DNA from 2 places in the Burkholderia latens genome. Region 2 is predicted to be linked to the other one. Evidence: predicted binding sites of a transcription regulator. Region 2 holds the regulator's gene; the other holds the start of a gene.
What was found. The regulator FliA, encoded in region 2, starts transcription of late flagellar genes. The targets are predictions, from matches to a motif close to CTAAAGTTTNNNNNNNNNNNGCCGNTA.
Positions count from the first base shown of each region.

Region 1: a site for FliA is predicted at 7,451-7,477, ahead of fliS (flagellar export chaperone FliS). Genes of this name have one in related genera too.

Region 1 covers NZ_CP013435.1:3,208,314-3,217,794, reverse strand. Annotated here, with positions in the region: gene WK25_RS14905 (flagellar hook-length control protein FliK) at 1-1,201, opposite strand, end outside; gene fliJ (flagellar export protein FliJ) at 1,233-1,691, opposite strand; gene fliI (flagellar protein export ATPase FliI) at 1,697-3,241, opposite strand; gene fliH (flagellar assembly protein FliH) at 3,235-3,918, opposite strand; gene fliG (flagellar motor switch protein FliG) at 3,911-4,906, opposite strand; gene fliF (flagellar basal-body MS-ring/collar protein FliF) at 4,896-6,659, opposite strand; gene fliE (flagellar hook-basal body complex protein FliE) at 6,908-7,252, shown strand; gene fliS (flagellar export chaperone FliS) at 7,553-7,987, shown strand; gene WK25_RS14865 (flagellar protein FliT) at 7,984-8,316, shown strand; gene WK25_RS14860 (flagellar hook-length control protein FliK) at 8,392-9,481, shown strand, end outside.
Region 2 covers NZ_CP013435.1:277,073-286,553, forward strand. Annotated here, with positions in the region: gene ahcY (adenosylhomocysteinase) at 26-1,444, opposite strand; S-adenosyl-L-homocysteine riboswitch at 1,479-1,594, opposite strand; gene WK25_RS01375 (RNA polymerase sigma factor FliA) at 1,682-2,416, opposite strand; gene WK25_RS01380 (MinD/ParA family ATP-binding protein) at 2,439-3,257, opposite strand; gene flhF (flagellar biosynthesis protein FlhF) at 3,250-5,022, opposite strand; gene flhA (flagellar biosynthesis protein FlhA) at 5,019-7,121, opposite strand; gene flhB (flagellar biosynthesis protein FlhB) at 7,118-8,317, opposite strand; gene WK25_RS01400 (DUF805 domain-containing protein) at 8,636-9,016, opposite strand; gene WK25_RS01405 (VOC family protein) at 9,395-9,481, opposite strand, start outside.

The sequences.
Region 1 (9,481 bases), 400 kb from region 2:
CGCTGCCGAGCCCGAGCCCGCCCGCTTCCATCGCTTCGCGCAGCTTCGGCAGCGCGGCTTCCACCGCGTCGCGCACCTGCGCGTGCTGCGACACGAACAGCGCATGCGCGTGATTGTCCGCGACGCGCAGCACGACCTGCAGCGGACCGAGATCCGGCGGGTTCAGCGTGAGCTCGGCGCTCTGCTGGTGCGCATTCGACAGGAACACGACCTTCTGGCTCAGCGCGTCCGTCCAGTCGGCGGTGCCGACATGCGGCGTCAGCACGTGTGCGTTGGCTGCGGCGATCGAGCCGGCGGCGGGCGATGCCTGCAGGTTCGCCTGCGCGGCTGCCGCGGCCGCCGCCGTTGCAGCGGCCGAGACGGATGCGTCGGCGGCCGGGCTGGCGGCTTCTTCGGCGGCCGCGAATGCATGCTGCGCGGCCGGCTGGCCGGAAGCACCGGCCTGCGGCGCCTGAGCGGCCGCCTGCGTGGGCGACTGCTGCGTCGCGAGCGCGTCTTTCGCGTCCGCGAGCGTGCGGTCGAACGCCCCGGCCTTCGGCGTCGGCGGTGCGGCTGCACTCGATGCCGACGTGGCCGTTGCCGGTGCTGCTGCAGCGCCGGCTGCGCCGGTCGCGGGCATCGCGATCGCGCCTGAACCCCCGGTCAGCTTCGCCAGGGCCGCTTGCAGCGCATCCCGGCTCGATGCGGGCGCGCCCCGTTCGGCGGCGGCATCGTTGCCCGGCCGATTCGTCAGCGCGGCGGTCGCGTCCGGCTGGCCGGACACGGCCGTCGTTTCCGCAGCCTTGGCGGCCGTGGCGGTATTTGCGTCCGCCGGCGGCGCGTCGGTCGCGCGTGCCTGCAACTGCGCCTGCACGGCAGCTGCGGCCGCAAGCGCGGCGGCATCGGGATTGGGCGTCGCGTTCGCTTCGTCGGACGATTTGTCGTCGTCGCCCGTGCTGCCGATGCCGGACGGTTTCGCGCCGGCCGTCTGCGTCGACGCTAGCTGCTTCGATGCGGCGTCCGGCGTGTCGTCGTTCGCCGTCTCGTGCCGGGTGGCGACGCTTTGCTTCAACGTCTGTGCGAACGGCGCGGCAGCGGGCCCGTTCGCGGCATCGCTGCCGGCGGACGGGGCGGAGGCGGCCGATCCCGCGCTACGGGTGGCGGCCTTGAGTGCTGTGCCGGCGGTGTCGAGCAGTGCGCCGAGCAGGGGCAGGGGAGGCATGACGATTCTCTCGTTCGAAAGCGGTGAGCGGCTACGCCGAGCGGGCCGCGTCGGCCCTCATGCGCAGGATTTTCGCGGCGTGTTCGTCGGCGTCGCGCTGTTCGCGCTTCGCGGCGCGCTGCGCTTCCTGCGCGACGCCGCGCGCCTGCAGGATTTCGTATGAGCCGACGGTGCGTTTCTTTTGCTGCCAGTTCGGGCGCGCCTCGTCGATGCGGACTTCGGCCGCGGCCAGCACGTTGCGCTGCTGCGCGATCGCCGCGTCGAGCGTGTCGATGAACGCCTGGAAATTGCGCCAGTTGCCGGCCGGCATCCCGTGCTGCGCGGACTGCGCGAAGCGTGCGTGGTATTCGTCGCGATATCGCAGCAGCGCATCGAGCTGTTCTGCGGCCGCGGTGCGGTCGCGCTGCGCGGTGCCGAGCTGCTTCGCCGCGGTGTCGAGATCTTCCTGCGCGCGGTCGAGCAGCAGTTGAAGGGGAAAGCCGTGTGCCATCGGAATCAGCCTCCGTTTCCGTCGAACAGCGCATCGAGTGCGGCAAGGCTCGACGCGAACGGCGCGCATTCGCGAAAGCCTTGCTGCAGGAACGATTCGATGCGCGGGTAGAGCGCGATCGCGCGGTCGAGCTGCGCGTCGCGGCCCGGCGCGTACGCGCCGACCGCGATCAGGTCGCGGTTGCGCTGGTAGCGCGACAGCATCTGCTTGAACTGCCGCACGCGGTCGAGGTGCGGTTCGTCGATCAGCGCGGTCATCGCGCGGCTGATCGACGCCTCGATGTCGATCGCCGGATAGTGACCGGCCTCGGCGAGTGCGCGCGACAGCACGATGTGGCCATCGAGAATCGCCCGCGCCGAATCGGCGATCGGATCCTGCTGGTCGTCGCCTTCGGTCAGCACCGTGTAGAACGCGGTGATCGAGCCGCCGCCTTCGGGCCCGTTTCCGGTGCGTTCGACGAGCGCGGGCAGCTTCGCGAACACCGACGGCGGATAACCCTTCGTCGCGGGCGGCTCGCCGATCGCGAGCGCGATCTCGCGCTGCGCCATCGCGTAGCGCGTCAACGAATCCATCAGCAGCAGCACGTGCTTGCCCTGGTCGCGGAAATACTCGGCGAGCGACGTCGCGTACGCGGCGCCTTGCATCCGCAGCAGCGGCGACACGTCGGCCGGCGCCGCGACGACGACCGAGCGCGCGAGGCCGTCCTCGCCGAGGATCTGCTCGATGAATTCCTTCACTTCGCGGCCGCGTTCGCCGATCAACCCGATCACGATCACTTCCGCGCTGGTGTAGCGCGCCATCGTGCCAAGCAGCACCGATTTGCCGACGCCGGAACCGGCGAACAGGCCCATCCGCTGCCCGCGGCCGACGGTGAGCAGCCCGTTGATCGCGCGTACGCCGACGTCGAGCACGTGGTGGATCGGCTCGCGATCGAGCGGGTTGATCGACGGCGCCGACAGCGGCGCGTCGACCTTTGATGCGAGCGGCCCGAGCCCGTCCAGCGGGCGGCCCGACGCATCGACGACGCGCCCGAGCATCTCCCAGCCGACCGGCAGCCGCTTTGCGCCGGAGATCGCGCCGGCGAGCGGATCGGCGACCGGCGCGCTCTCCAGCGGCCACACGCGCGCGCCGGGCAACACGCCCGCGACGTCGGTGGTCGGCATCAGGAACAGGCGGTCGCCGGAGAACCCGACGACTTCCGCTTCCGCGTGCGGCAGCGTGCTGCCGGGCGGCAGTTCGATCGTGCATTCGGCGCCGACCGACAGCCGCAGCCCGATCGCTTCGAGCACGAGCCCGGCAGCGCGCGTGAGCCGCCCGCACGGGCGCAGCGGCATGGCGCGATGGCTGCGCGCGGCCAGCGCGTTCAGGTGCGTGCGCCAGTGCGCGAGATGGGGGTTGTGCGGCGCGCGCGGCGTATCGGCCGGCGCACCGGCCGGATCCGGCGCGGCGGCGTGCGCGCGTTGTTCGGGCCCGAACGATGCAAGCGCGAGTTCGCGCTCGAGCGGCGTCATGCCGTCGTGCGCAAGCGACTCGGGTGCGCGCGTCACCACGTGCTCACCTTGCCGATCGCGGCGGCGACGCGTTGCCAGCGGGTCGGCAGCGTCGCATCGACCTCACCCGTCGCGGCGTGCGCGCGGCAGCCGCCGCGCTCGATCGACGCGTCGGTGCGTACGGTCCAGCCGAGCGTGTCGAGATCGTCCTGCAAATACGCTTCGACGACGGGCAGGTCGGCCGGGTTTACCGCGAGATGCGGCGCGCCGGACAACGCCGGCTCGGCGGCGAGCACGTCGCGCACGGCGGCGACGAGCGCGGCGGGATCGTGCTTCACGTGCTGGCGCACGACCTGCTGCGCGATGTCGAGCGCGAGTTGCGCGAGCTCGGACGCGAGATCGTGCTCGGCGCTCGCCACCGCTTCGCGAAACGATGCGGCGAGCGCGGCAAGCTGCGCGGCTTGTTCGCGGGCCTCGGCCTGGCCGGCCTCGAAGCCTTGCTCGCGGCCCTGCTCGAAACCGGCCTGGTAACCGAGCGCCTGGCCTTCAACGTGCCCGGCTGCATGGCCTTCGGCATGCGCGGCGTCGCGCACGCGCTGCAATTCCTCGGCGAGCGCGGCGGCGGCCGCTGCCGCGTCGTCGGGCGGCGGCGGCGGCGGAGGCGGATCGAACGACGCCATCTCCCACCGTTGATACGCGGTGAGGGTGCCGGCGCGGTCGCGCGCGGAATCAGACATACGCATCTTCCGCCTTGCCGCCGATCACGATCTGACCGCTCTCGGCGAGGTTGCGCACGATCTGCAGGATCCGGCGCTGCTGCGTCTCGACTTCGGACACGCGCACCGGGCCGCGCGCGTCGAGATCCTCGGCGAGCAGCTCGGCCGCGCGCTGCGACATGTTCGCGAGGAACTTCTGGCGCAGCGCGGGCGGTGCGCCCTTCAGCGCGATGATCAGCGTTTCCGATTCGACTTCCTTCAGCACCATCTGGATCGCGCGATCCTCGAGGTCGAGCAGGTTCTCGAACACGAACATCTGGTCGATGATCTTCTGCGCGAGGTCGGCGTCGTACTGGCGCACGCTCTCGAGCACGCCTTCTTCATGATTGCTCGTCATGAAGTTCAGGATTTCGGCGGCGGTGCGGATGCCGCCCATCGGGCTGCGCTTCAGGTTGTCGCTGCCGGACAGCAGGCCGGTCAGCACGTCGTCGAGCTCGCGCAGCGCGGCCGGCTGGATGCCGTCGAGCGTCGCGATGCGCAGCAGCACGTCGTTGCGCAGCCGCTCGGTAAAGCACGACGCGATCTCGGACGCCTGGTCGCGGTCGAGGTGCACGAGGATCGTCGCGATGATCTGCGGATGCTCGTTCTTGATCAGTTCGGCCACCGCGCCCGAATCCATCCACTTCAGGCCCTCGATGCCGCTCGTGTCGCTGCCCTGCAGGATCCGGTCGATCAGCACGCCGGCCTTGTCCTCGCCGAGCGCCTTGGTCAGCACGGAGCGGATGTAGTCGCTGGAATCGAGCGACAGCGCGGTGTGCTGCTCGGCTTCCTTCGCGAACTCCTGCAGCACGCCCTCGACCTGCTCGCGCGTGACGTTCTTCAGCGCGGCCATCGCCGCGCCGATCTTCTGCACCTCGCGCGGTGCGAGGAACTTGAATACTTCAGCGGCCTCTTCCTCGCCGATTGACATCAGCAGCAGCGCGCTCTTGGTCAGGCCTTCAGCGTTCATCGGACACCCAGTTCTTCACGACGGTGGCGACGATCTTCGGATCCTGGCGGGCGATCGTGCGCGCATAGTCGAGGTTGCGTTCGTAACGGTTCTTTTCGTTCTCGAAGCCGAGCAGCAGCGAATCCGGCTCGTCGGCCTGCTCGGGCGCGGGCAGGCCGTCGAGCGCGATGGTTTCCTCCGGCGCCGCGAGGGATGGCGCGGCAGGCTCGGGCGGCGGGAACGCGCGGCGCATCGCCGGGCGCACGAACATGAAATAGAGCGCCGCCGCGGCCGCCGCGATGCCGAGCCACTTCGCCGCTTCCTTCGCCATCGCGATCATGTCGGGCTGACGCCACCACGGCAGGTCCGCGTACGGATCGTTCGCGGTCGAGAATGCGCTGTTCACGACATTGACCGAGTCGCCGCGCTTCTCGTCGTAGCCCATCGCGTCCTTCACGAGCTGCTCGATCTGCGCGAGCTTCGCGGGCGGCAGCGGCTGCATCGTCACGTGACCCTTCGCGTCGGCGACCGGCTGGTAGTTGACGACGACCGCGACCGACAGCCGCTTCACGTTGCCCATCGGCTGCTCGACGTGGCGGATCGTCTTGTCGAGCTCGTAGTTCGTCGTCTGGTCCTTGCGGTCGCTGACCGGCGTCGACTGCGGCCCGCTCTGGCCGTTGCCGGCGACGATCGGCGCGGAGGCCGGCTGCGGCGGCGTGTTCGACAGCGCACCCGGCACGCCCGACGCGCCGCCCTGGGCGAGCTCGGTCGCGGTGCTGGTCTGCTGGCTGCGGATCGCGGCCTGCTGCGGCGTGCCGTTCGGGCCGTAGCTTTCCGACGTCTGTTCGAGCTTCGAGAAATCGATGTCCGCGCTGACCTGCGAGCGCGCGTTGCCGGCGCCGAAGATCGGCGCGAGGATCGCGTCGATGCGCTTCTGCGTGTTGCGCTCGACCTGCTGCACGTACTTGAGCTGGCTCGCGTCGAGGCCGGATGCCGATGCGGTCTGCGTCAGCAGGTTGCCGTCCTGGTCGACGATCGTCACGTTCTTCGCCGGCATGTCGGGCACGCCGGACGACACCATCCGCGTGATGGCCTGCACCTGGCCCTCGTCGAGCACGCGGCCCGGGTAGAGGTCGACGAACACCGAGGCGCTCGGCGCTTCCTTGTCACGCACGAACACCGACGGTTTCGGGATCGCGAGATGTACGCGCGCGCCGCGCACCGCGTTGATCGACTCGATCGTGCGCTGCAGCTCACCTTCGAGCGCGCGCTGGTAGTTCACCTGTTCGGCGAACTGGCTGATGCCGAATTTCTGGTTGTCCATCAGCTCGAAGCCGACCGAGCCGCCCTTCGGCAGCCCCATCGCGGCGAGCTTCAGGCGCGTCTCGTGCACCTGGTTCGACGGCACGAGGATCGCGCCGCCGGCGTCGGCGAACTTGTAGGGAACGTTTGCCTGCTGGAGCGCGGCGATAATCGCGCCGCCGTCGCGGTCCGACAGGTTGCTGTACAGCACGCGGTAATCGGGCGTGCGGCTCCACAGCACGAGCGCGGTGATCGCGGCGATCGCGAACGCGACGGCGATCACGAACGGCAGCTTCGGGTTGCCCTTCATCCGCGAGATGCCGGGAATCCGTTCCGCGAAGCCGCCGAACCCGAAGTCCGCGCCGGCGCCGCCTGCGCCCGGCATCGCGGCGGCCGCGGTGGCGCCTGGCACCGGACTGGCGAGGCCCGTGCGAGCGTCGGGGTTGATCAGCGAGTTGGCCTGCGAATCCATGCGTGGAGTTTCTCCGGAGCGGGACGACTGAACCGCTCGGACGAGCGGACGGACAATGACACGATGCGATTATCGGGACCCGCGCGCGACTCCGATCGACCGAAAAGAGCGGGGTTTCACCCGTACTTTCACGGCTTTGGCGGGCGCCGCGCTGCTATCCTTTTTTGCGATCCGGCATGGTGCGCATCGTGCGGCGCCGGCCAGACGCCCGGCACGCCGGGTCACTTCTCTTGTGTATTGGGGACAGCATGGCTGCCAACGTCAGCGGAATCGGTTTGGTGTTGCAACAGATGCAGGCGATGGCCGCGCAGGCGAGCGGCGGCGTCGCAAGCCCGACGGCCGCGCTCGCGGGTTCGGGGGCCGCGACCGCCGGCACGTTCGCGAGCGCGATGAAGGCGTCGCTCGACAAGATCAGCGGCGACCAGCAGCACGCGCTCGGCGAAGCGCAGGCGTTCGAGGTCGGCGCGGCGAACGTGTCGCTCAACGACGTGATGGTGGACATGCAGAAGGCCAACATCGGTTTCCAGTTCGGCTTGCAGGTTCGCAACAAGTTGGTGAGCGCTTACAACGACATCATGCAGATGTCGGTTTGATGCAACGGGCATCCGGCGACGGGCATCCGGCGACGGGCATCCGGCGACGGGCATCCGGCGATGGCCGCCCGACGCGCGATCGCCCGGCGTCCGACCACCCGCCCGGCCGATCGAAGAGGGGCGGCCCGGACGCCACGGCCCTCGGCTGACGACTACCCGGCAGCCGCTGCTGCGACACGCGACCGGTAGTCCGCCCGACTAAAGCTTTTCAATTCCCTTCCGATAACTCTGGAACAAGGCCGCGCCATGCGATGCAGGGCGGCCGCCACCGCATAGCAAACGCATCACAAGGAGAAGCGCATGTTTTCCCCAGGACACGCTGGAGCCAGTGCGTACGCGCGTGTCGGCGTCGAGACCGGGGTCATGGGCGCGTCGCCGCACCGGCTGATCGCGATGCTGTACCAGGGCGCACGGCAGGCGATCGCGCTCGCGCGCATGCACTTGCAGCAGGGCAACGTGGCCGCGCGCGGCGAGGCGATCGGCAAGGCGATCGGGATCGTCGAGAGCGGGCTGCAGGCGTCGCTGAACCGCGACGCGGGCGGCGAGATCGCCGGGCGGCTCGACGCGCTGTACGCGTACATCGGCCGGCGCCTGCTGGAAGCCAACCTGCATGCGAGCGACGCAATGCTGGTCGAGGTCGACGGACTGCTCGCGACGCTCGAGGAAGCGTGGACAGGCATTGCGCCGGAAGTCGCCCGGATGGCCGCACAACAGGCGGCGGACGCGGTGCGATGAATCTGAAGGCCGAATACTTCGCTCGCTACGAGGCGCTCGCGGCCGTGTCGAGCCGGATGCTGTGCGCCGCGCGCGGGGCCGACTGGAGTGCATTGCCGGAGTTGCAGGCCGAGTTCCTGCGGCTCGTCGACGGGTTGAAGGAGGCCGATCCGGGTGTGACGCTCGACGAATCGGATCTCGGCCGCAAGCTCGCGCTGATCCGCCGGATCCTCGCCGACGACGCGGCGATCCGCGATCTGGCGAGCCCGGAAGTCGCGCGGCTGTCCGCGCTGTTCGAGGCGCGGCGCTCGACGAAGGTGTTGACCGATCTGTACCGCGCGCGCGGGTAGTGCCCGTTTGCCGGGGCGGCGGCCGCCGCGTGCCCGGATTCGCAACGAAGTGGCTGAGGTGAGCAGGCTCCGATCATGACCGGTATCGACTCCGTTGCGGCTGCCGTGCTGGCGAGCCGCCTTGACAGCCTGCTGAGCGGCACCGTGGCCGCGCCCGCCGGCGGCGGTGCGACCGCGCAGGTCGGCACGCCCGGCGCCGGCGCGTCGCCGTCGTCGTCCGCGAGCGCACCGCCGGCCGCGGCGCCGGCGTCCGCCCAGACCGCACTGTCCGACGTCGCGCTCGTGCTCGATGCGATTTCCCGCTCGGGCGGCGTCGCGACGCCGGCGGTCGCCGGACGCGCGCCGTTGCTCGCCGATCCGTCGGTGCTGCTCAGTCCGGCACCGGCCGTGGCGCCGGACCCGGCGCAGGCATCCGGGTCAGCCGTCTCGTCCTCCGCCGCTTCCGCCGCCTCACCGGCCGCAGACGTCGCCGCCGCTCGGGCCGCAGCGGCCGCGGCACCCGTCGCGGCGTTGCGCGCTGCGCTCGCGCAGGCCGTCAGCGAAAGCGGCCTCTTCTACGAATCTCATCTCGCGCAGTGGCTGGCCGGCCAGCGCCCGCTTGCCGCGCTGATGCGCGAACCGCAGGCTCAGCTTGCGACCGTGCCGGTGCAGGCTGCACCGGATGCCGCGCAACACCCTTCGGCCGACGAACTGGACGAACTGCTCGCGCAACGCCTGCCGTTGCCGGCGGCAACGGCGTCGCGAGCCGCCGTGCCACCCGGCGTACCGGAGACGCCCGGCGCGGCCCCGCATCCGTTTGCGCCGGCCCCGCAGAGCGCACCGGCTTCAGCGCGACCGGCGTCGGCTGCGGGCCTAGCCGAGCTGCCCGATCCGCTCGGCGAACATCCTGGCGCGCACTGGACGCCCGCGCGCGCCGAATTGGCCGCCGCGTCGCTGGACCCGCAGGCGCAGGCGCAGGCGCAGGCGTCGAACCCGGTGCATCCGGCCGCCGTGCCGCTCGTGCGCCAGCAGCTCGACGCGCTCGCGACCGACCAGTTCCGCTGGGCGGGCGAAGCGTGGCCCGGCGCGCGCCTCGACTGGACGATCGAGCCCGACGATTCGGGCGGCCACGCGTCGCGCGGCGGCGACGATACGGGCGACGGCATTGCGTGGCGCACGCGGCTCA
Region 2 (9,481 bases):
GCACGCGCGGCACGGCGGCGGCGCATCAGTAGCGGTAGTGGTTCGGCTTGAACGGGCCGTCCTTCTGCACGCCGATGTACGCGGCCTGCTCGTCGGACAGCACGGACAGGTTCGCGCCGATGCGCGCGAGGTGCAGGCGCGCAACCTTTTCATCGAGATGCTTCGGCAGCACGTACACCTTGTTCTCGTACTGGTCGCCGCGCGTGAAGAGTTCGATCTGCGCGAGCGTCTGGTTCGCGAACGAGTTCGACATCACGAACGACGGGTGGCCCGTCGCGCAGCCGAGGTTCACGAGGCGGCCTTCCGCCAGCAGGATGATGCGCTTGCCGTCCGGGAAGATGATGTGGTCGACCTGCGGCTTGATGTTTTCCCACTGGTACTGGCGGGTCGACGCGACGTCGATTTCCGAATCGAAGTGACCGATGTTGCAGACGATCGCGTTGTGGCGCATCGCCTTCATGTGATCGTGGTTGATCACGTGGTAGTTGCCGGTCGCCGTCACGAAGATGTCGGCCTTGTCGGCCGCATATTCCATCGTCACGACGCGGTAGCCTTCCATTGCCGCCTGCAGCGCGCAGATCGGATCGATTTCGGTGACCCACACGGTCGCGCCGAGGCCGCGCAGCGATTGCGCGCAGCCCTTGCCCACGTCGCCGTAGCCGGCGACGACCGCAACCTTGCCCGCGATCATCACGTCGGTCGCGCGCTTGATGCCGTCGACGAGCGACTCGCGGCAGCCGTACAGGTTGTCGAACTTCGATTTCGTGACCGAGTCGTTCACGTTGAACGCCGGGAACGGCAGGCGGCCGTCCTTTTCCATCTGGTACAGGCGGTGCACGCCGGTCGTCGTTTCCTCGGTCACGCCCTTGATGTGCGCGAGGCGCTTCGAATACCAGTTCGCGTCGATGTCGAGGTGCTTCGCGATCGACTTGTACAGCGCGACTTCTTCTTCGTTGGTCGGCTTCGCGATCACCGAACGGTCCTTCTCGGCCTTCGAGCCGAGAATCAGCAGCAGCGTTGCGTCGCCGCCGTCGTCCAGGATCATGTTCGCGAATTCGCCGTTCGGCCATTCGAAGATGCGGTGCGAGAACTCCCAGTATTCGTCGAGCGACTCGCCCTTGAACGCGAACACCGGCGTGCCGGCTTCGACGATCGCGGCAGCGGCGTGGTCCTGCGTCGAGAAGATGTTGCACGATGCCCAGCGCACGTCCGCGCCGAGCGCCTTCAGCGTCTCGATCAGCACGCCGGTCTGGATCGTCATGTGCAGCGAACCGGCGATGCGCGCGCCCTTCAGCGGCTGCTGCGCCTTGTATTCGTCGCGGATCTGCACGAGGCCCGGCATTTCGGTCTCGGCGATGTTCAGCTCCTTGCGGCCCCAGCCTGCAAGCGCCATGTCGGCGACGACGTAATCGTTGGAAACCTTGGAATCGATAATGGCGTTCATCACGCCCTCCTTTCTAAAAAAGTTCTAGAAATTGGTGACGTGAGCGCCGTTCAGGAAGCGGGGCCGGCGCGCATCTGGCCGCACGGCTGCTTGGTGAAGCTCTCCGAGCCTGGCGGACGCAGATGGTCCGTCGCAACGCTCCTCGGAAAACGGGTGGGATTGTAGCAAATCGGCGCGGGAATTGTGCGCCGCGCGCACCACGCGCGGCGTCGGCGCGCGTGGGAGGCGATGAAGGGGTCAGTTCTCCGCGCCGACCCACGCCTGTTCGCGCAGCCGCGCGCGCAGACGCGCGACCGCCTGGCTGTGCAGCTGGCACACGCGCGACTCGCTGACCTCGAGCACCGCGCCGATCTCGCGCAGGTTCAGCCCGCGCTCGTAGTACAGCGACATCAGCAGTTTCTCGCGCTCGGGCAGCCGGTCGATCGCCTCGACGAGCGCCTCGCGCAGATGCTCGTCGAGCAGCGCCGACAACGGATCGGCGTGATCGACGCGGTAGCGGTCGAGAAACGGCTCGTCGTCGGCCGCGCGATCGAAATCCTCGTAGTAGATCAGCTGGCTGCCGTGCAGGTCCTGCAGCATCCCCTGGTATTCGTCGAGCGGCATCTTCAGATGCTCGGCGATCTCGGCCTCGCTCGCCGAACGGCCGAGCTGCTGCTCGACCTGGTGCACCGCGTACTCGACCTCGCGCGACGTCTTGCGCAGGCTGCGCGGCAGCCAGTCGTTGCTGCGCAGCTCGTCGAGCATCGCGCCGCGGATGCGCTGCGTCGCGTAGGTCTCGAACTGCGCGCCCTGGTCTTCCTTGTAGCGGCCGGCCGCGTCCATCAGGCCGATCATGCCGGCCTGGATCAGGTCGTCGAGGTCGACGCTCGCCGGCATCTTCGCGACGAGCTGCAGCCCGAGACGCCGCACGAGCGGCGCGTATTGGGCGAGCACGTCGGCCTGGGTCATCTTTCCCTGAGCGTTGTACATCATGGCTCTCTCCTTCCGGTGGCGCTCACGCGGCGTGCGCCGCACCCGCCTCGTAAGACGGCTTGCCGCCCGCATGGACGGCGCGGCCGGCGCCCGGGCCCGGGCGCATCGGCCAGTACAGCAGGTCGGCGGCAATCTGCCGGTAATCGCGCGCGGCCGACGACGACGGAAACGCGTCGACCGCGGTATGCATCAGGTCGCGCGCATGCTCGACGAGCGGATCGGCGCTCACGCAGCCGGCGTCGTCAATCGACACCGTCAGGTAGCGGCTCGCGACGCCCGCGAGATTGTCGAACGCGGTCTTCGCATCCGCGTGACTGCCGACGTGGTTGGTCAGCACGCGGAACTGCGCGATCGCGTGCGCAAAATGCAGGCGCTTCATGCACGCATACGCCTCGGTGATCGCCTGCGCGGCGACGCGCGTGACGATCAGCACGTCGTGCGCCTCGCGCGCGAGCGCCGAGAACCCGCCGTCCGCGCCGAGTTGCGCGTCGACCAGCACGATGTCGGCCTGCCCGTCGATGAAGTCGCTCAGCTGCGTGTCGCTGTAGCCGTCGCGTGCAAGCCGCGCAGCCGCGCACAGCCCGAAGCCGGCCGCCACCCGCGTGCGCTCGCCGTCGCGCAGCCACGCGCCGCCGAGCGTCGCCGCGGCCGATTGCACGTCAGCGCGCTCGTCGACGACGAGCACGTCCTTGCCGAGCGCGGTCAGCGCGGCCGCGACGTTGACGACGGTCGACGTGCAGCCGACGCCGGTCGGCCCGCCCGTCACCGCGACGATGCGCGACGCGCGCCCGGCGAGCAGGCGCCGCAGCCCTTCGGCCTGGTCGATGATCCGTTTATCCAAATCGCACCTCGTGCAGCTCGGCGGTGGAACGTGCGGTCAGTGCGGAGAGCAGCGTCGGCATGTCCTCGTCTTGCGGCACGAAGGGCGAGCCGTCGCGCGGCACACAGAACGCGCTTTTCAGCAGGAACCGGGTCGACGCGACGTACAGGTTCTCCGGCACCTTCTGGCCGGTCGACACGTAGTGAACCGGCAGCTTGTAGCGGATCACCGTGTCGAGCACGCCGCCGAGATGTGTCGCCTCGTCGAGCTTGGTCAGGATGCAGCCGGCGAGATCGGGATACTCGGCCGCGCTGCGATACGCCTGGACGACCTCGTTGAGCGTGTCGCCGTGGCTCGTCGCGTTGAGCAGCAGCAGGCGCTGCACCGGCGCGTTCGCACCATGCAGCATCGCGATCTGGTCGGACAGCGCACGGTCGCGCTGGCTCATGCCGATCGTGTCGATCAGCACGATGTGCTTGTTGCGCAGCTCGGACAGCGCGAGTTCGAGATCGCCCGCGTCCTTCACCGCGTGCACGGGCACGCCGAGAATCTTGCCGAAGATGCGAAGCTGCTCGTGGCCGCCGATCCGGTAGCTGTCGGTGGTCAGCAGCGCGACCTTGCTTGCGCCGAAGCGCATCACGCAGCGCGCGGCGAGCTTCGCGGTCGTCGTGGTCTTGCCGACGCCGGTCGGCCCCATCAGCGCGAACACGCCGCCGCGCTCCATCAGCGCATCCTCGTTTTCGAGCACCGGCAGGTTCGCCGCGAGCACCGACTGCGCCCACTCGGCCGCCTGCTCGAAGGTCTGAGCGCCGTCGCCGGAAGGCAGGTTGTCGACCAGCATGCGCACCAGTTGCGCGGAGAACCCGGCCGAGAACAGGTGCTTGCCCAGCGCGCCGTGCACCGGGCTGCGGCGCTGCCGGTCGTGCCACATCAGGCTGTCGAACTGCTCTTCCATCATCCCGCGCATCGCGCCGAGCTCGTTCATCACCGTGCCGGTGACGATCTGCTCGATCCGCGCGTTCACCGCGTCGGCCACCGCGGCGGCGGCGTCGGCCGACAGGCGCGTGCGCTCGCCGGGCTTCGCGGTGCTCGTTTCGGTCGCGCGGGCAGCCGCGGCGGCCGGCATCCGGCGCTCGGCGTCGCGCACGATGTCGCGCGCCCAGCCGGGCGGCGTCGCGGACGCGGCGCCCTGCTGCGCGCGAACCGGCGCCTGCGGCGCGGCCGCCGCGGCCTGCGCGCGCGCGATCAGCGCTTCGCGCTGCTGCGTCAGGCGCTTCGCGTGCTCGACGAGCCACGGTGCGGGTTCGGAAGCCGCGGCCGGCGGCGTGGCCGGCGACGGCGACGCGTGGGCTGCGGCATGGGCATGCGCGCGAGCGTCGGTTTCGGTGTGGGCGTCCGTATCGGTGTCGAACGATGACGGTTCCGCGGGCGGCTGAGCGGTGTCGGCGCTCGCGCCGAACACCGACGAGAACACGTCGGGCAACCCGCCTTCGCCGGCCGCATACGGATTGACGGCCGGGCGCGCGTGCACGGCACCCGGACGCGACACGATGCCCGGCACTGCGGCAGCCGGTACGGAATCCGTGCCACGCGGCACGACGGTGCGCGCACGCGCGGCGGCCGGCGGCGCGACCGCCGCGAGCTCGGAGTCGGCAAGCGCGACGATTTCGACACTGCCGTCATCGAGCGTGCGGTTCGACAGCACGACGGCGTCGGCGCCCAGCGCCTCTCGCACGAGACGAAGCGCGTCGCGGCTCGTCGCGCCGGTGAATTTGCGAATGTTCAAGCGGAACCCCCGATGACGTTAACGACTTTGATCGTGCGTGTGTCCGGCACTTCGGCATACGACAGCACTTTCAGTTGCGGCAGGCTGCGGCGCAGGAAGCGCGCGAGCATCGCCCGCAGCGCGTGCTGCACCAGCAGCACCGGCGGCAGCCCGAGATTCTGTTGACGCAGCATCGCCTGTTGCGTGCCGGTCAGAAGGTTGTGCGCGAGGCCGGGCTCGAGGCCCGGGTTCGCGCCGGTCGCGAGCGCCTGCGACAGCACGCGCTCGAGATTCGAATCGAGACCCATCACCTGCATCTCGCCCGCGCCCGGATACCACTGCTGCGTGATCGCGCGGCCGAGCGCCAGCCGCACCGCGGCGGTGATCTCGTACGCGTCGCCGCGGCCCGCGTGTTCGGACACGGCCTCGAGAATCGTGCGCATGTCGCGAATCGGCACGCCTTCGTCGAGCAGGTTCTGCAGCACCTTCTGCAGCGTGGTGAGCGAGATCGTCTTCGGCACGAGATCCTCGACGAGCGACGGCGCATCCTTGCCAGTGCGCTCGACGAGCGCCTGCACTTCCTGGCGGCCGAGCAGTTCGGCCGCGTGCTGGACGACGAGATGGTTCAGGTGCGTCGCGACGACCGTGCTCGCATCGACGACGGTGTAGCCGTACACCTGCGCCTGCTCGCGCAGCGCGACGTCGATCCACACGGCCGGCAGCCCGAACGCCGGATCCTGCGTCGCGGCGCCCGGCAGCGCGGCCGTCACCTGGCCCGGGTTGATCGCGAGCCATTGGCCCGGGAACACTTCGCCCGAACCGATCTCCACGCCCTTCAGCGCGATCCGGTATGCGTTCGGCCGCAGTTCGAGGTTGTCGCGGATGTGGATCACCGGCGGCAGGAAGCCGATTTCCTGCGCGAATTTCTTGCGGATGCTCTTGATGCGCTTGAGCAGCTCGCCATCGCTGTTCTTGTCGACGAGCGGAATCAGCCGGTAGCCGACTTCGAGGCCGAGCGGATCGATCAGCTGGACGTCGTCCCAGGTCGCCTCGTGGCTGTCGGCCGGCAGCGCGGCGGGCGGCGCGATCTCGGTCAGGTCGCCGGCCGCGACGCGCGCGGCCGCCCGGCGAGACTGCAAGCGGGCCAGCCAGATCGCGCCGCCGCCGAGCAGCAGGAACGCGAAGTGCGGCATGCCGGGGATCAGCCCCATCAGCACGATGATCGCGCCGGTGATGGTCAGCACGCGCGGGTTCGTGAACAGCTGGCCGGTGATCTGCGTGCCGATGTCCTCGTCGGTCGCGACGCGCGACACGATCACGCCGGCGGCCGTCGAGATCACGAGCGACGGGATCTGCGCGACGAGGCCGTCGCCGATCGTCAGCAGCGTGTAGTTGGTGCCGGCCGCGGCGAACGACATGTCGTGCTGGACCATCCCGACGATCAGCCCGCCGATCACGTTGATCGCCATGATGATCAGGCCGGCAATCGCGTCGCCGCGCACGAACTTCGACGCGCCGTCCATCGACCCGTAGAACTCGGCTTCCTGCGACACGGCGAGACGGCGCTTGCGCGCCTGCTCTTCGTTGATGAGGCCCGCGTTCAGGTCGGCGTCGATCGCCATCTGCTTGCCCGGCATCGCGTCGAGCGTGAAGCGCGCGGACACTTCGGCGATCCGCCCCGCGCCCTTCGTGATCACCATGAAGTTGATGATCATCAGGATCACGAACACGACGATGCCGACCGCGAAGTTGCCGCCGACGAGGAAGTGGCCGAACGCCTCGATCACCTGGCCGGCTGCATCGGGGCCGGTGTGGCCCTCGAGCAGCACGACGCGCGTGGACGCAACGTTCAGCGACAGGCGCAGCAGCGTCGAGAACAGCAGCACGCTCGGGAATGCGGCGAAGTCGAGCGGCTTCATCGTGTACATGCTGACGAGCAGCACCATCACGGACAGCGCGATGTTGAACGTGAACAACAGATCCAGCAGCAGCGGCGGCAGCGGCAGGATCATCATCCCCAGGATCATGCAGATGAGGATCGGGCCCGCGAGCGCGCGCAGGTTCGTGCCCGCGAACGGGTTCGCACGCTTGGCGAACAGGCCGGTAGTCGGGGTGCTCATGCTGCGTGTCCTTGCTTGCCGAGCGTGTCTTCGGCTTCTTCGCGCTCGTCGTCGGCCGATACCGACGAACCCTTGTCGAGTTCGGCCGGCACGTCGAGATCGACCGGCGCGGCCGGGAACGCGCCGCCTTCCGAGCGGAACCGCCGCAGCTGATAGACCCACGCGAGCACCTCGGCGACGGCCGAGTACAGCGAGCCGGGAATCTCGCGTTCGATTTCGACGTTGTGATACAGCGCCCGCGCGAGCGGCGGCGCCTCGAGCAGCGGCACGTTGTGCTCGGCCGCGAGTTCGCGGATGCGCGCGGCGACGAGGTTCACGCCCTTCGCGACGACCTTCGGCGCGCGCATCTCGCCGTCCGTGTACTGCAGCGCGACGGCGAAGTGCGTCGGGTTCGTGACGACCACGTCGGCCTTCGGCACGGCGGCCATCATCCGGCGCCGCGCGATCGCGCGCTGCTGCTGGCGGATGCGGCCCTTCACGTGCGGATCGCCTTCGTTCTCGCGATGCTCGCGCTTCACTTCTTCCTTCGTCATGCGCAACTTCTTGTTGTACTGCCAGAGTTGGTAAGGCACGTCGAGCGCGGCGACCACCAGCATCCCGGCGACCGTCGTGCCGCAGCACACGGCCACCAGATGCATCGCGTCCGCGAGCGCCGAGCCGAGCGGCTGAGTCGCGAGGCCGAGCAGTTCGTCCTTGCTGCGCCAGATCGCGATCCCGCCGATCCAGCCGACGACCAGCGTCTTCGCGAGCGACATCCCGAGCTGGATCGGCCCCTGGATCGAGAACATCCGGCCGAGGCCGGCGATCGGGTTCAGGCGGTCGAATTTCAGCTCGAAGGTCTTCTGCGAGATCAGCCAGCCGCCGAGGGCCATCGGCGCGAGCAGCGCGGCGAGACCGGTGAGCGCAAGAAGCGGCAGCAGCGCGGCAAGGCCTTCGACGCTCGCGGCACCCGCCGCCGACAGCATCCGGTGCGTGTCGAACGCAGTCGCGCGATCGAACGCGAACGCGCCGCGCAGCATCGCCTGCAAATGAGCGCCCGACGGACCCGCGAGCAGCCACGCACCGTAGAAACCGGCCGCGAGCAGCGCGAACGAAGCGAGTTCGCGCGAGCGCGCGACCTGCCCCTCCTCGCGCGCCTTCTCGCGGCGCCTCGGAGTGGCGGCTTCGGTTCTGTCGAGATCGCTCTCGTCTGCCACGGGGCCTCCAGTCGGGTACGGCGAAATGCCGTTTTCCAGTGACACCGATTATTCATGCGCACGTCAAACGCCGATCCGTCGAGCAAAGCCGGGAAAGGGGGGTATTTCGGGGAATCGGGCGGGGCGGTGGGGCGGGGGCGAAGCCGAGGAAGCGCGGGGGGTGAGGCGAGAGGCCGGTGAATCGATGGCAGCCGAAGCGGGGAGCGGGATGCGGGAGCGGGAAGCCGCGAAGCGGGAGCGGGAGAAGCGAACCGGTCCAGGCCAGGCGGCGAACGACCGGCCCCGGCGCGACGGCGTCGCGCACGGGGCGGCCGGCATTCAGATCGCCGGAATCGGATCGGCGCCGTAGCGATTCGGGCCGTTCGTGCCGCGCGAGCACATCCACACGAGCAGCAGGATCCCGCCGACGATCGGAATCAACGCGATCAGCAGGAACCAGCCTGAGCGGCCGGTATCGTGCAGCCGGCGCACGGTGACCGCGAGGCTCGGGAGCACCAGCGCAAGCGACACGATCAGTGCGACGAGCGCCAGCAGCAGCGAAATCGCCCCCGTCTCGCGGCCGACGGCGGCGAGCACCTGGCACGCGAGCGACACGATGCCGGTGAGCAGCGCGAAATACCAGTATTCGGCGCGGCGCGCGCGGCCTTCGAATTTCGCGTACTGGTTGAATACGGAACGAATGGCTTCGGTGAAATTCATGTTATTGCCCTCATGTTTTATATCGACGACCCCGGAAACAACGCGGCATTATAAATTTGAATTTCAGCGTGCTGCATCTGTTTTCTCGCAGCGGCCGCCCATCGCCGTCAACGTCGCACAACGGCTGCTGCAACGGCTGAACGCCGCGGCGGCGCCTTGCTTGTCACGTCATTTTAATAATGATTCGTGCCGAACAAAATTAACAGACCGATAATCCATCGGTTGATTGCAGCCGAATGAAACGCGCTGCGATCGATAATCAAAACGGTCGTTCGGTACGCGATTTACCGGACGACGGGGAACAGACGCGCGAATCGCCCGGCCTGCCCCTGCCGCCGCGTGCCGCGCCAGCCGCCCCCGGAGCGGCCGGCCATTCCCCTAGCCGGCCGCCGCTCGCTCCAGCACGCGGAGATCGAGCTTCTTCATCGTCATCACTTCCGCCATCACGCGCTCGGCGCGTGCCGG